2 regions of the Ewingella sp. S1.OA.A_B6 genome follow, and region 2 is predicted to be linked to the other one. Evidence: predicted binding sites of a transcription regulator. Region 2 holds the regulator's gene; the other holds the start of a gene.

Region 1 (6,966 bases), on a different contig from region 2:
GCACACCCAGCGTTTTATGACCGAAGCGAAGCGGCAGGATACACAGCGTTTGTGTCTGGTCGCGCCATAATAGCTTGAGCAACGTGCTCTCCTCGCTTTCATCTTCTGCGGAAGGCCGTATATTGGTCAGCAACATCTCACCGCTTTTCATCACTTGTCGTTCCAACGAACCGTCCAGCATTATGCGTGATTGCTCCCGTTCGGCGACGTGTGTTTGCACGTAATGCGTGGCGTAGACGCTGGCTTGCTTACTGTCTTTATCGGCATCGCACAGCACAATGCTGATGGCGTTGATGTGAAAGAAATGATGAATCGTTTTAGCGATTTCTCCGGTCAACTCGTCGAGATCCAGCTTAGAAAGTACCGCGTTGGTGATATCCACCAGAATACTAAAATCATCGCGTTCGTGACGCAGCAAAGATTGCTGAAACAGCGCGCTTTCACGTAGTTGGATCTGTTCGACCGCAATGGCGGCCAGCATGCACAGTTCGTGCAAACCGGCTTTATCTTCATCGCTAAACGGATCTTCATGGTGACGGATAAATTCACAGCCGCCGAGCAGGCCGGAAGACGCCAGCAAAGGCACCAGACAATATCCCGTAAACGACGGATATAAATTCAGTGCCGCCAGTTGCGGGTAACGCAGATTCAGTGCTTCACTGCGCCAGATTTGCATTTTGGGGTTGTTCAGCAGGCTATGCACCGGCCCGGTCGCCAGCAGGGTTTCATCTTCATAATTGACCGGCTGATGATGCGGATCGATGCCGTAAAAACTGACGCGGTCGCTGTTGCTGTTGAACAGCACCAGCGTAACGGCTTCCGCGATACCCGCGCTCTGGACTACCTGCGTCAGGGTTTCCAGTAGCGATGTCATGGTCTGTTGCAGCAGCAACGTGCGCGTCAGTTCCAATAGTCCTTTATGTTTTGTGATACTCATTGTTGCACTCTGCATAGCGTTAGCTCTGGATACCCGTTTTTTAGTAAAAGAGGTTCTGTAACATAAGTTTTGGTAGCAAGAATTTTATCACCAGGGTAATAACCCAAATTCTACCTCTTTCATCGCAGACCACTCCCTGACGAGATCAACAAATGCGGGGTAAAGGCTCCGCATGCGGCAACATGAGCTGGCGAATAACGCCCAGCGCACCACGTAAACATACCTGCGGTTGTTCAGTCACCTCACCAATGATCACGGCATCGGCCCCCAGAGGATGTTGACGCAAGATTTTTAGCACAGCGTCTTCATCCTGGGCGGACACCACCGCAACCAGTTTGCCTTCGTTGGCAAAATTCAAAGGTTCCAGCCCCAGTAACTCGCAGATCCCCCGTACCGCCGGTTTCACCGGTAAAGCATTTTCGTCGATGCAAATTCCGAACCCGCTGGCTTCGCTGAACTCGTGCAGGACAGCATTCACCCCGCCGCGCGTCGCGTCGCGCAAAGCATGCACGCCGGAAAGCGCACGCAGCGGCGCAATCATCGGTGCCAGCACCGCGCAGTCACTTTTAACACCAAGCTCCATACCAAGCTGTTCGCGCAGATTAAGGATCGTCGCGCCGTGATCGCCGAGCGTACCGCTGACGATGACTTTGTCACCGGGTTGAATGGTTTTTGCCGCCCACCTCACTGCCGTCGGAATCACGCCGATCCCGGCGGTGTTAATAAAGATTTTGTCCGCCGCACCGCGCTGAACGACTTTGGTATCACCGGTCACAATGGCAATGCCCGCATCCCGCGAGGTCTGCGCCATCGCACTGACAATTTCCTGCAAGTCGTCAAGCGGTAAGCCCTCTTCAAGAATAAACCCACAGGAGAGATAGGCCGGTATTGCGCCACTGACCGCCAGATCGTTAGCCGTGCCGCACACCGCCAGTGTGCCGATGTTGCCGCCGGGGAAAAAAATCGGGTCGATGACATAACTGTCGGTGGTAAACGCCAGACGATCGCCCTGACGGCTGAGATCGGCCAAACTAAGCCGCGCGCCATCTTCGCGCTCGTTGAGCCACGGGTTGTCAAACGCGCAGAGAAACATCCGTTCGATCATCTGTTGCATGGCACGCCCGCCGCTGCCGTGCGCCATCGTGACCACTTGGTTACGATGGCTCATCCTGTCACCTTCTGTTTTTCTTGCTTTTGCACGTGTTGAGTTTCCTGATGCCGGTACTGATACCATGCCGCGCAGGCACCTTCGGACGACACCATCAGCGCACCGAAAGCGTTATGCGGCGTGCAACCTGTGCCAAACAGCGGGCACTGATGCGGCTTGCAACGACCTGTCAGTACTTCGCCACAGCGTGCGCGCGGATCGTCGGCAACCGACTGCGATTGCGGGCTGAAGCGTTGTTCAGCATCAAAGGCCGCGTAGGCGGTGGTCAGAGAAATACCTGAGTCTTCAATCAACCCAAGACCACGCCATTCGCTACTGCCGCAGAGCTGAAACACATCACGTATCGCGTCCTGTGCCAGCAGGTTACCCTCTTCCGGCACCACGCGACGGTACTGGTTTTCCGTTTTACACGATGCCTCGCAAACTTGTTCCACCAGCATCAGAACGCTTTGCAGCATATCCAGTGGTTCGAACCCGCTGATCACCAGCGGTTTACCAAACTGTTCATTAATGAAGTGGTACGGCGAAGTGCCGATCACCATGCTGACGTGGCCAGGCGCGAGAAAGGCGTCAATCCGCACGTCGTCCTGCTGTAGCAAACTACGCAACGTGGGAATCAGACTGATGTGCTGGCAGAACACGCTGAAGTTGGTAAGCCCCTCCCGGCGCGCCTGTTGCAGCGTGACGGCGGTCACCGGCAGCGTAGTTTCAAAACCGAGAGCGAAAAACACCACACTGCGCTGAGGATTTTCACGCGCCATTTTCAAGGCATCGAGTGGCGAATACACCACCCGCACATCCGCGCCACGTTCGCGCGCCTGTAACAGTGAACCCTGTTTGCCGGGCACGCGCAGCGCATCACCAAAGGTGCAGAAAATCACCTCCGGATGGGCAGCAATTTCACAACAGGCGTCGATACGCCCCATAGGTAAGACACAAACCGGACAACCCGGCCCGTGGATAAACTCCAGCTGCGGTGGCAGCAGTTTATCCAGCCCGAATTTGAAAATAGCGTGGGTATGACCCCCGCACACTTCCATAATCTGCATCGGTTTTTCTGCGGTATAGGGCAGCCCTGCCGCACGCTGATGCAACCGTTCAATCAGCGTCCTGGCGAGTTGGGGATCGCGAAATTCATCGACAAAACGCATTATTTTGTCTCTCCTTTGCCGAGGAACATCGCGACGTCGGCTTCCACTTCTGCCATCGCATGCAGCGCCGCCAGCGTTTCCCGGGCTTCCTGCTCATCGAGTTTGCTCAGCGCAAAACCAACGTGGATCAGTACCCAGCAGCCGATCAAGTCTGGCGAATTTCCCTCACAGACCAGCGCAATATTCACTTCCCGACGCATTCCGCATACCTCTGCCCAGGCGTGATCGGGCTGCTGTTCGTGCAGCGCCACGATTTGTCCCGGAATGCCTATGCACATCGTTGCTGCTCCAGCCACGCCAGCCACTGATCCATTCCCTCACCCGTCGTCGCTGACAGCGCGATCACGTCGATTTCCGGATTGACCTGACGTGCATTGGCAATGCAGATGTCGACGTTAAAAGTGACGTAGGGCAGCAGATCAATTTTATTGAGGATCATCAGTCGAGATGCGGCAAACATATGTGGGTATTTGAGCGGCTTGTCTTCGCCTTCGGTCACGGAAAGAACGGCGACTTTATGTCGCTCGCCGAGATCAAAACTGGCCGGACACACCAGATTGCCGACATTTTCGATAAACAGCAGGCTGTTATTTTTCGGTGCCAGCTGATGCACCGCATCGTGAACCATCTGTGCATCCAGATGACAACCTTTGCCGGTATTCACCTGAATCGCAGGAACGCCCGTCGCGCGGATACGATCGGCATCGTTGGTGGTTTGTTGATCGCCCTCCACCACGGCGCAATCGAGCTGTGACGCAAGACGGTTCAGCGTACTGGTCAGCAAGGTTGTTTTGCCCGAGCCGGGGCTGGAGACCAGATTTAGCGCCAGAATCGAGGCCGCGGCGAAATGCTCGCGGTTGTGAGCGGCGATATAATTATTTTTCGCCAGCACGTCCATTTCGATATCAATCAGGCGGCGAGCCGAAAACGGTAGGCCGTGCGCATGAGAATGTGGGGAAGCATCATGAGAATGTTGATGAGAATGTTTGCTGCTGACACCTTCAATCCGAAGTTCGCCACTGGCACAACCACAGGTACTGCACATAGTTTTCTCCTCAGGCAAATGAACGCCCGTTATTCAATTTCAATACGTTTAATTTTCATGCCATCGTCGGCAATGACCCGCACATTGCGGCCGCTACACTGCGGGCAAAGCAACACGCCGGGGCTGAGTAAGTGAATATCCTGTCGGCAATCGTGACACCAGCTTTCTGCGGCGGGCGTGTCAAGGTGCAGTTCGCAGCCTTCGGCCAGCGTTTGGCGACAGACCAGTTCAAAACAAAACCTCAGCGCTTCTGGCTCAACGCAGGAAAATGCGCCGACTTCCATCCACACCGCCGTAATTCGCCGGGCATTATTTTGCTGCCCAAACTCTTGCATTATTTCCACGGCATTCTGGCACAGTGTTATTTCGTGCATTATTACGGGTCCCTCCAGAGATCAATAAATGGGTTATTGCAATATTAATGCCAGAATCCAATGACTGATTAAAATCTGATTCAGCATGCTGGAAATAAAGTAGCGTGCCTGTTCCGTCATATTTGTCGAAACAACCTGCCATCGACATGGCAATATTTTCCTGCAGTGATGAACAAGATCACTTAAATAAATTTAATTCATTGATTTTAAATAATTTAATACATACATCTGGTAACTGGCACGCTTTATGCTGATAGAGCTTTATGCGCCGTATTTTCGTCGTCATCTGACATGTCGAAATGGCACCCATAAAGAACTCAACAACGGGTAACCACCATGAGCACTCTCAGCGAACTGACCACTAAAGCGGATTTCATTGCCAGTAAAAATAATCATCTGAAATCACAGTGGCACAGCTATAAAAACAGCTTAATCCAGGCAATAACCACATACAATAACAAGATAAATCATGAGTTTACCTGTAGTGAAGAACAGGATGTCCGTTTCATGTTGTTTAACCATTTTGCGGTCAGCGTTCATCTAAGCGACGACTTTTACAGTCAGGATATTATCTACAGTTTGAATATGGCACCCGCCAGCGAAGAGCCGATATTTAAAGACTTTGCCCGAGCAAAGCTGAGTGATGACGGGCTTCTCGACGGCGTTGTAGACATCCGCGACAAGAATGCTGTACAGGAACATTATCTGACTAAAATTTCCGCTATTTATCAGTGCCTGTTTGACTCTTTGTATAATAACCAGCCTATTCAGCCGCAATTAGAGAAATTACTTATGCAGGATTAAAACGACCCCTTAATTAATTTTTACGGCATGAAAAAAATAAGCGTTATCGCTGCTGAACTGCCGTTTGAACGTGGGATTAATTCCGACACAAATGTCGAAATGTCATTTTAAGTGCCGATTTCGTCATCTTTGACGAGGTTTACCCAAAATAATTCGAATTGCAGAAAGACGGCAAACGAAGGCATTGCGATGAGCTTACTCAGGTAAGTGATTCGTGTGACTGAGAGCAGCCAAGGCATCTGCGGCTCGAAGTATGAAGGGTCAAGAGAGGAGACTTCATGAGCCGAACTAACATCGCCATGAATCAATATGTGATAGCCAATGCGAAACTCTGCATCGGCTGCAATACCTGCATGGCCAGCTGCTCGCAGGAACATCAGCGCCACGGCTTACAGTCCGCCCCCCGTTTGCAGGTGATGCGTAACCGTCTCGATTCCGCGCCGGTGATGTGTCACCAGTGTGAAGATGCACCCTGCGCGCAGGTATGCCCGGTCAATGCGATCACTCGCGAGAACAACGCCATTCATCTGAATGAAAGTCTGTGCGTCAGTTGCAAGCTGTGCGGCATCGCCTGCCCGTTTGGCGCGATCACCTTTTCCGGCAGCACACCGCTGGATATCCCGCGCGACTGTAATACTCCGAAAGCCCTGCCCGCACCGCAGGCGCCCAGAGCCATCAGCCCATTTCTTGACTGTATTCCCGGCATCCGTGCCGTGGCGGTGAAATGCGATTTGTGCAGCTTCAGTCCTGAAGGCCCCGCGTGTATTACTACCTGCCCGACGCAGGCCATTACGCTGGTGACCGCCGCGCGGGCAGAAGACGTCAGTCAGCAGAAACGCCTGAACGCCATGAATGTTTTCCCCGCCGATCTCCCTGTCGAACTGACAACCTTCACCGCACCTCAAGCGGAGACGAAATAATGACGACTATGTTCGTTTTTACCCCGGTGTCACTGCTTACCCTGGCGCTGGCTCTCTGGCTGCTGAGCGGTGCGGTGAGCTGGCTGGTGGCTGCTTTCGCCCGTCTGAGCAGCCTGATTTCCGGCGCAGGAGGCATGCTGGCCTGTCTGGTGACGATAATTGCCGCTTTCCAGATACTCCAGGATGGTCCTGTACACATCATCCCCTTGCCGGCGCTCCATTACTCCGCTGAATTCAGTCCGCTGAACGGCTTGCTGCTGCTGGCGATGTCAGTGCCGGCGCTACTTTGCAGCCTGTACGCCTGCGCATGGCTCAGGGGTGTGGATCAGCGCAAACGCGCGCGCACCGGCCTGTTGTGTAACCTGCTAATGGCCGCGCTGACAGCGGCGGCAATATCAGCCAGCGCCGTTGAACTGATCCTGATGATGGAGCTGGCGGCGCTATGCGCCTACTTCCTGATTGTGCAGAGCGACGATGCAAAAAGCCGTCGCGCCGGTTTGAACCAGTTCTTATCTGGCCGTCTCGGCACGACCTGCCTGATTCTGGCCTTTGCCCTGCTGCATCACA
Region 2 (6,966 bases):
ATTGATCAGATTCGCGACGGCACTTAGCGCCTCGGCCTCATCGGGGCCAGTGGCTTCGATCTCGATTTTCTGGCCTTTCGGGGAATCGAGCATCAGTAGCGCAATCACGCTGCTGGCTTCCGCTTCAATGCCTGCGTCATTGCGCAGCATCACTTCCGACTCAAAGCTCTGCACTAACTCAAACAACTTCATCGCCGGGCGTGCGTGCATACCCAACCGGTTTTTAATTTCTACCGTTTGTTTCACTGTCATGTTTTGCGTTTTTCCAGCGTGCGATGACGGGATTGCACATTCTTCCCGCGGGAACGAAAGTAGTCGGCCAATTGTTCTGCAATATATACCGAGCGGTGTTTACCACCGGTACAACCGATGGCGACAGTCAGATAACTGCGGTTATTCGTTTCCAGCATTGGCAGCCAAAGTTCCAGGTAGCTGCGCGTCTGATAAATGAAGTTATGTACTTCGGTGTGACGGTCAAGGAACGCCGCCACAGGTTTGTCCAGGCCGGTCATCGGGCGCAGTTTGGGATCCCAGTGTGGGTTCGGCAGGAAACGTACATCAAAGACGTAATCTGCATCAATAGGGATGCCGTGCTTATAGCCGAATGACTCGAACACCATAGTCAGCTCGCGCTCACGTTTACCCAGCAAGCGTGTTCGCAGCATTTCAGCCAGTTCATGCACTGACATTTCTGAGGTGTCGATGATGAGATCAGCGGATGAACGCAAAGGTTCCAGCAGGTCAGCTTCTTCATCGATGGCGCTTTCGAGCGAGAGATTTTTAGTGGAAAGAGGGTGCAGGCGACGGGTGTCACTGTAACGACGGATCAAAGTATTACGATCGGCATCGAGAAACAGCAGCTGTGGCGCAAAGCTTGCCGGCAGCTGGGCCATCGCGTGTTCGAAAATTTCCGGGTTTTCCGGCATGTTGCGCACGTCAATACTGACCGCAGCAGATATGTTACGTTCGGCGAGGGTTTCGGCAAGCTGAGGCAGTAAGACTACCGGCAGGTTGTCCACACAGTAAAAACCCATGTCCTCCAGTGCCCGCAAGGCAACTGACTTCCCAGAACCGGAACGGCCGCTGACAATCATCAGCACCATGTTGTCACTCCCCTGCAATTCAGTGTTCGAAATTCCCTGCCCCAGTTTTCCACCGGGAACCATCACAGTGACTAAGTTGAGCCGGTGAGAATAAATATTTACCGGCTGAACTGAAATGCCACCTGCTTAATCCGTTAAGTATAGTCTTGTAATTATTCGCTTTCTGTCATGATTCGGAACAGCTCTTCGTCGCTTTGTGCGCCACGCAGACGACGGCAGACGGTTTTGTCAGCCAGCTTTTTGGCGACCAAAGATAAGGTGTGTAAGTGGGTTTTGCATTGATCAGCCGGGACCAGTAAGGCAAAAAGCAGATCAACCGGCTGGTTATCAATCGCATCGAAGGCGATAGGTTGTTCCAGTTTAATGAATACACCGACAGCGCGCAGCGTGTCCTCTTCCAGTTTACCGTGTGGAATGGCAATGCCTGCACCAATACCTGTGCTGCCCATTCTTTCGCGGGTCAGAATGGCATCGAAAATCAATTGTGGCGCCAGATTGAGTTGTTTGGCGGCAAGTTCGCTGATGATTTCCAGCGCGCGTTTTTTACTGGCGCAGTGAACGCCGCTTTTAGTGCATTCGGCGTTAAGGACTGACGTTAACTGCATAGCTGTATCGTTAATCATTTCTTCTTCACTTTAGCGCTCTTTCACCCTAATGACAGTTCGGCTCGTTTCCCGAGGGTCACAAGCCGATGCTCTCAAAGTCCGTAGCGCGACAGGCTACGTAAGTGTCAGTGCTGTTTCAGTTTATCTTTATGCTTATTGAGCTGGCGCGCCAGTTTATCAACCAGGCCGTCGATGGCCGCATACATATCCTGATGTTCCGAGGTGGCGTGCAACTCGCCTCCATTCACATGCAGTGTGGCCTCAGCCACTTTCTGCACTTTTTCAACGCTTAGCACCACGTATACCTGATTGATTCGATCAAAGTATTGCTCAAGTTTGGCAAACTTCGACGAGACGAATTCTCTCATGGGTTCCGTGATTTCGACGTGATGTCCGGTAATGTTGAGCTGCATAATGTCTTCCTTCTCAGTTGAGGTCAAACTAACTGTTTACGTTGGTTTGATGGCGGGATGGACAAAGACTCTCGGTATTTAGCAACAGTACGACGGGCCACCATGATCCCCTGATCGGAAAGCAAGGTAGCTAACTTGCTGTCGCTTAACGGTTTGACGGGATTTTCCGCCGCGATCAATTTCCTCACCAGCGCCCGGATAGCGGTCGACGATGCCTCGCCACCGCTGTCAGTACTGACATGGCTGGAGAAGAAATATTTCAGCTCGAAAATGCCGCGCGGACTGTGCAAGAACTTCTGTGTGGTCACACGTGAGATTGTCGATTCGTGCATTTCGACCGCCCGGGCGATATCTGCCAGAACCATCGGTTTCATGAATTCAGCGCCTAAATCAAAGAAAGCCTGCTGCTGTTCGACGATGCAACGGGTCACTTTGAGCAGGGTTTCATTACGGCTTTCCAGACTTTTTATCAGCCATTTTGCTTCCTGCAAATTGCTGCGAATGAACTGGCCGTCGCTGTCGCTTCGCGCTGAACTGCCCATTGCGGCGTACTGTTGGTTAATCTTCAGACGCGGAATGCTGTCGGAGTTGAGTTCCACCGTCCAGATGTCTGACACTTTACGTACCAGCACGTCCGGGATCACGTACTCAGACTCTCCGGTATTGATCGACTGTCCAGGGCGAGGATCCAGTGACTGGATCAACTGCATCGCTCCTTTGAGTGTATCTTCTTTTAGCCGGGTTGATCGCATCAGTGCACGGAAATCATGGTTTGCCAGTAGATCCAGATGTTCGCTGACAATCAGTTTGGCTTCGACCAGAAAAGCGGTTTCTGGTACGTATTGTGAAAGCTGGATCAGCAGGCAGTCGCGCAGGTCTTTTGCCGCCACGCCCACTGGGTCAAAGCGCTGAACGCGTTTGAGTACGGCTTCCACTTCTTCCATGGTGACGTCATCGTCGCCCACGCTCTCAAGGATATCTTCCAGAGAGACGGTGAGATAGCCGGTGTCATCGACGGCATCGACAATCGACGTCGCGATGGCGGCATCAGTGTCGGTAAAAGGAGTCAATTCTACCTGCCACATCAGGTAATCCTGCAGCGTCTGGGTAGTTTCGCCCTGATAGATGGGTAGTTCGTCGTCGCTGTAATCGTTGCCAGTGCCTGACGGCGTACCGGCGGTATAAATCTCATCCCAGGTGGCGTCCAGAGGCAGCTCTTCGGGCATGTCTTTTTGCTCAAGCGCTTCGCGGGTATCAAGACCTTCGCTGTCGGGGGTTTCTACTGAGTCGATCTCTTCATGCAGGTCGGTTTGCTCTAACAGCGGATTGCTTTCCAGCGCCAGTTGGATCTCCTGCTGGAGTTCAAGCGTCGACAATTGCAACAGGCGAATAGCTTGCTGTAACTGAGGTGTCATGGCCAATTGCTGGCTGAATCGTAGCTGCAAACCTTGCTTCATATCTTGGCTTTACGTCCTGAACTATACGGCGTGATTTACAGACGGAACTCTTCACCGAGATAAACACGTTTAACTTGTTCATCCGCCAGAATCTCTGTCGGTGTGCCATGGGCGATGAGTTTCCCCTGGCTGACAATATAAGCACGTTCACACACGTCGAGCGTTTCGCGCACGTTGTGGTCGGTGATCAGTACGCCAAGGCCGCTGTCACGCAGATGTTCAATAATTTTTTTGATATCAATAACTGAAATAGGGTCAACACCGGCAAAAGGTTCATCCAGAAGAATGAATTTCGGGTTGGCTGCCAGCGCCCGGGCGATCTCTACACGGCGGCGTTCACCACCGGACAGAGACTGACCGAGGTTGTCGCGCAGATGGGAGATATGAAACTCTTCCATCAGCTCGTTGGCGCGGTCGTTACGCTGTTCTTTATTCAGGTCTTCGCGGATCTCAAGCACAGCCATCAGGTTGTTGAATACGCTGAGACGGCGAAAGATTGAGGCTTCCTGCGGCAGATAGCCAATTCCACGACGTGCACGGGTGTGCAGCGGCAACAGGCTGATGTCTTCATCATCGACAATGATACGGCCTGCATCGCGCTGAACGATGCCCACGACCATATAGAACGTGGTGGTCTTACCCGCGCCGTTTGGACCCAGTAGTCCAACAATTTCGCCGGAGTTGACGGCCAGGCTGACATCTTCAACTACTTTGCGGCCCTTGTAGGCCTTAGCCAGATTTTCTGCGATTAACGTTGCCATAAATTATCACTTACTCTTTTTCGTCTGCGCTGCGGGGGCTGGTGCCGGCTGGTTTTTGTCCTGCAACTGCGAAGGGACCAGAACGGTGGTCACTCGACCGCCTTTATTGTCGCTGAAGGCTTCCATCTGCTGTTTTTGCACCAGATAGGTAATACGATCGCCTTTCACATTACTGTCTTGTTGTTCAAGGTAAGCATTGCCGGTCAGGGTAACCAGGTCGGTGGCGACTTCGTAGCGCACCTTTGATGCGTGGCCGCTGATCGGTTTGCCGTTGTCCTGCATCTGATAGAAAGTCACCGGGTTACCGTAACCTTCAACCACTTCTTTACCTGATTCGCCTTTAGGTCGGATAACCACAACTTTGTCGGCTTTGACCTGAATGGATCCCTGATTGACGATGACGTTGCCGGTGAATGTCGCCGTGTTAGTGTTAACGTCCAGCGCCTGATTGACCGAATCGATGGTGATCGGCTTGGTGGTGTCGTCTTTCAGCGCCAATGCTGGAATGCTGACGGCAAGCAGAGAGCTGGTGATCAGGAAATTACGGATTTTATTTTTTGCTTGGAATTTCATAAGTGGTCTTTACCTTTTCGATCAGCTCTGCGGTTTTGTTACGCAGATTTCCACGCATTTTCATGCCGTTAGATGTAAAGCCTGTGCCATAAAGCGTCACTTCATCATCGGAAGCCACGTCTTGTGTGACCAGGTTAACAGAAGCATTGTCCGTTATGATGCGCTGCAGCTGCGACGTATCCGGCGTCAGGCTATCCACCTGAACGTGCCCGTACAAATAGAGCATTTTATCATTGGTCATCTTGGCGCGATCTGAGCGTACGGTCCAGACAGGAATTTTGTCTTTGTCGTACATAGTCATCACGGGTTTGGTAAACCAGGTCAGTTGGTCAGTGGTGAAATATTCAACTTGTTCAGAAACCAGTTTATAATTCAGGCTGCCCAACGGGTTATATACGACGGTAACCGTATGTTGGCTCTGATACGTAGGGTCTTGGTCGTTGGCCGCAGACGGTGTCGGGTTATCTGAGTCCGAGAGAGACCAGCCAATCAGAGCTAATGCCACCACGGCCAGCAGGATCGTTATCCAAAGCTTTGGTTTGTTCATATCGACAGCCCTTTGGCGTCAGCAAGCTTGCCCTGCGCAAGCAGAATAAGGTCACATAATTCACGCACTGCACCGCGTCCGCCGGGAATGTGCGTTACATAATGCGCTTTGGGCAGCAGTATCGGATGTGCATCATATACTGCAACCGATAACCCCACTTCAGCCATGACGGGCCAGTCAATCAGGTCATCACCGATATAGGCGACCTGGCTGGCTGTTAAAGACAGTGTATCCAACAGTTCACGGAAGGCCAAAAGCTTATCTGACTGCCCCTGATACAGGTGGCGAATGCCCAGTGTATTAGCTCGGTCTTCCAATAGCTTTGCGCTTCTGCCGGTAATAATTGCCACCTCAATATCAGAGGTCAGCAGGCAGCGGATGCCGTAACCGTCACGGACGTTGAAGCTTTTCAACTCTTCGCCCTGATTTCCCATATAAATCAGGCCATCAGACATTACACCGTCAACGTCACAAATCAGCAGGCGAATGGCCTTTGCCCGTTCCAGTACATCCATACTGACCGGACCATAGCAGGTATCCACCTTGGCTGCGCTATTACTCATTCAGGACATTCCTCAATTAAACTACGCCAGCGCGTAGCATGTCATGCATATGTACCACACCCAACAACTGGTCGCCATCGGCAACCATGACGCAGGTAATGTGGCGATCCTGCATTAAATTCAGAGCATCAACCGCCAGCAATGTCGGACGAACGCGGATCCCGCCGGTGGTCATGACGTCAGCGATGGACGCTTCGCTAATGTTTATGCCCATGTCGAAGATGCGGCGTAAATCGCCATCGGTAAAGATGCCTTGAATTTTCATCAGGTCATCACAAATTACCGTCATCCCCATGTTTTTACGGGTGATTTCAAGCAATGCATCACGCAATGATGCGTCATTGCTGACGTGCGGAATTTCGGCACCGCTGTGCATGATATCGCTGACCCGCAACAGAAGCTTGCGGCCAAGTGCCCCGCCAGGGTGCGAAAGGGCGAAGTCTTCGGCAGTAAAACCGCGTGCTTGCAATAGCGCCACGGCCAGGGCGTCACCCATCACCATGACCGCAGTGGTGCTGGTGGTGGGCGCCAGCCCGAGCGGGCAGGCTTCCTGCGGAACGCTGACGCAAATATGTATATCCGCCGCTTTTCCCATCGAGCTTTCCGGATTTGCCGTCAGGCAAATCATGGTGATCGCCAGTCGTTTTAATACCGGGATCAATGCCAATATTTCGTGCGATTCACCGGAGTTAGAGATGAGGATCACGATGTCCTGTTTAGACACCATTCCAAGATCGCCATGGCTGGCTTCACCGGGATGAACAAAGAACGCCGGCGTGCCAGTGCTGGCAAAGGTCGCCGCCATTTTGCGGCCGACATGGCCTGATTTGCCCATGCCCATCACCACTATTTTACCGACGCAAGCGAACATCTTTTCACATGCGCGGGTAAAGTCGTTGTTAATGTACTGGTCGAGCTGTTCCAGCCCCTCACGTTCGGTCTTC

Evidence for each region. Region 2 encodes sigma-54, which starts transcription at its own class of promoters, with help from an activator protein. Its sites were predicted from a motif close to GTTGGCACANNTTTCGCTNT; they were not measured.
Region 1: the regulator sigma-54 is predicted to act here: its motif matches at 4,910-4,929, upstream of hycA (formate hydrogenlyase regulator HycA).

What each region holds. Positions count from the first base shown of each region.
Region 1 is NZ_JBLJFK010000001.1:1,516,135-1,523,100, forward strand. It holds gene flhA (formate hydrogenlyase transcriptional activator FlhA) at 1-937, opposite strand, end outside; gene hypE (hydrogenase expression/formation protein HypE) at 1,083-2,105, opposite strand; gene hypD (hydrogenase formation protein HypD) at 2,102-3,256, opposite strand; gene hypC (HypC/HybG/HupF family hydrogenase formation chaperone) at 3,256-3,534, opposite strand; gene hypB (hydrogenase nickel incorporation protein HypB) at 3,525-4,301, opposite strand; gene hypA (hydrogenase maturation nickel metallochaperone HypA) at 4,331-4,675, opposite strand; gene hycA (formate hydrogenlyase regulator HycA) at 5,012-5,479, shown strand; gene ACMV8I_RS07235 (4Fe-4S dicluster domain-containing protein) at 5,779-6,399, shown strand; gene ACMV8I_RS07240 (proton-conducting transporter transmembrane domain-containing protein) at 6,399-6,966, shown strand, end outside.
Region 2 is NZ_JBLJFK010000005.1:125,659-132,624, forward strand. It holds gene npr (PTS phosphocarrier protein NPr) at 1-252, opposite strand, end outside; gene rapZ (RNase adapter RapZ) at 249-1,103, opposite strand; gene ptsN (PTS IIA-like nitrogen regulatory protein PtsN) at 1,256-1,726, opposite strand; gene hpf (ribosome hibernation promoting factor) at 1,834-2,121, opposite strand; gene rpoN (RNA polymerase factor sigma-54) at 2,145-3,578, opposite strand; gene lptB (LPS export ABC transporter ATP-binding protein) at 3,614-4,339, opposite strand; gene lptA (lipopolysaccharide ABC transporter substrate-binding protein LptA) at 4,346-4,912, opposite strand; gene lptC (LPS export ABC transporter periplasmic protein LptC) at 4,890-5,459, opposite strand; gene kdsC (3-deoxy-manno-octulosonate-8-phosphatase KdsC) at 5,456-6,022, opposite strand; gene kdsD (arabinose-5-phosphate isomerase KdsD) at 6,039-6,966, opposite strand, start outside.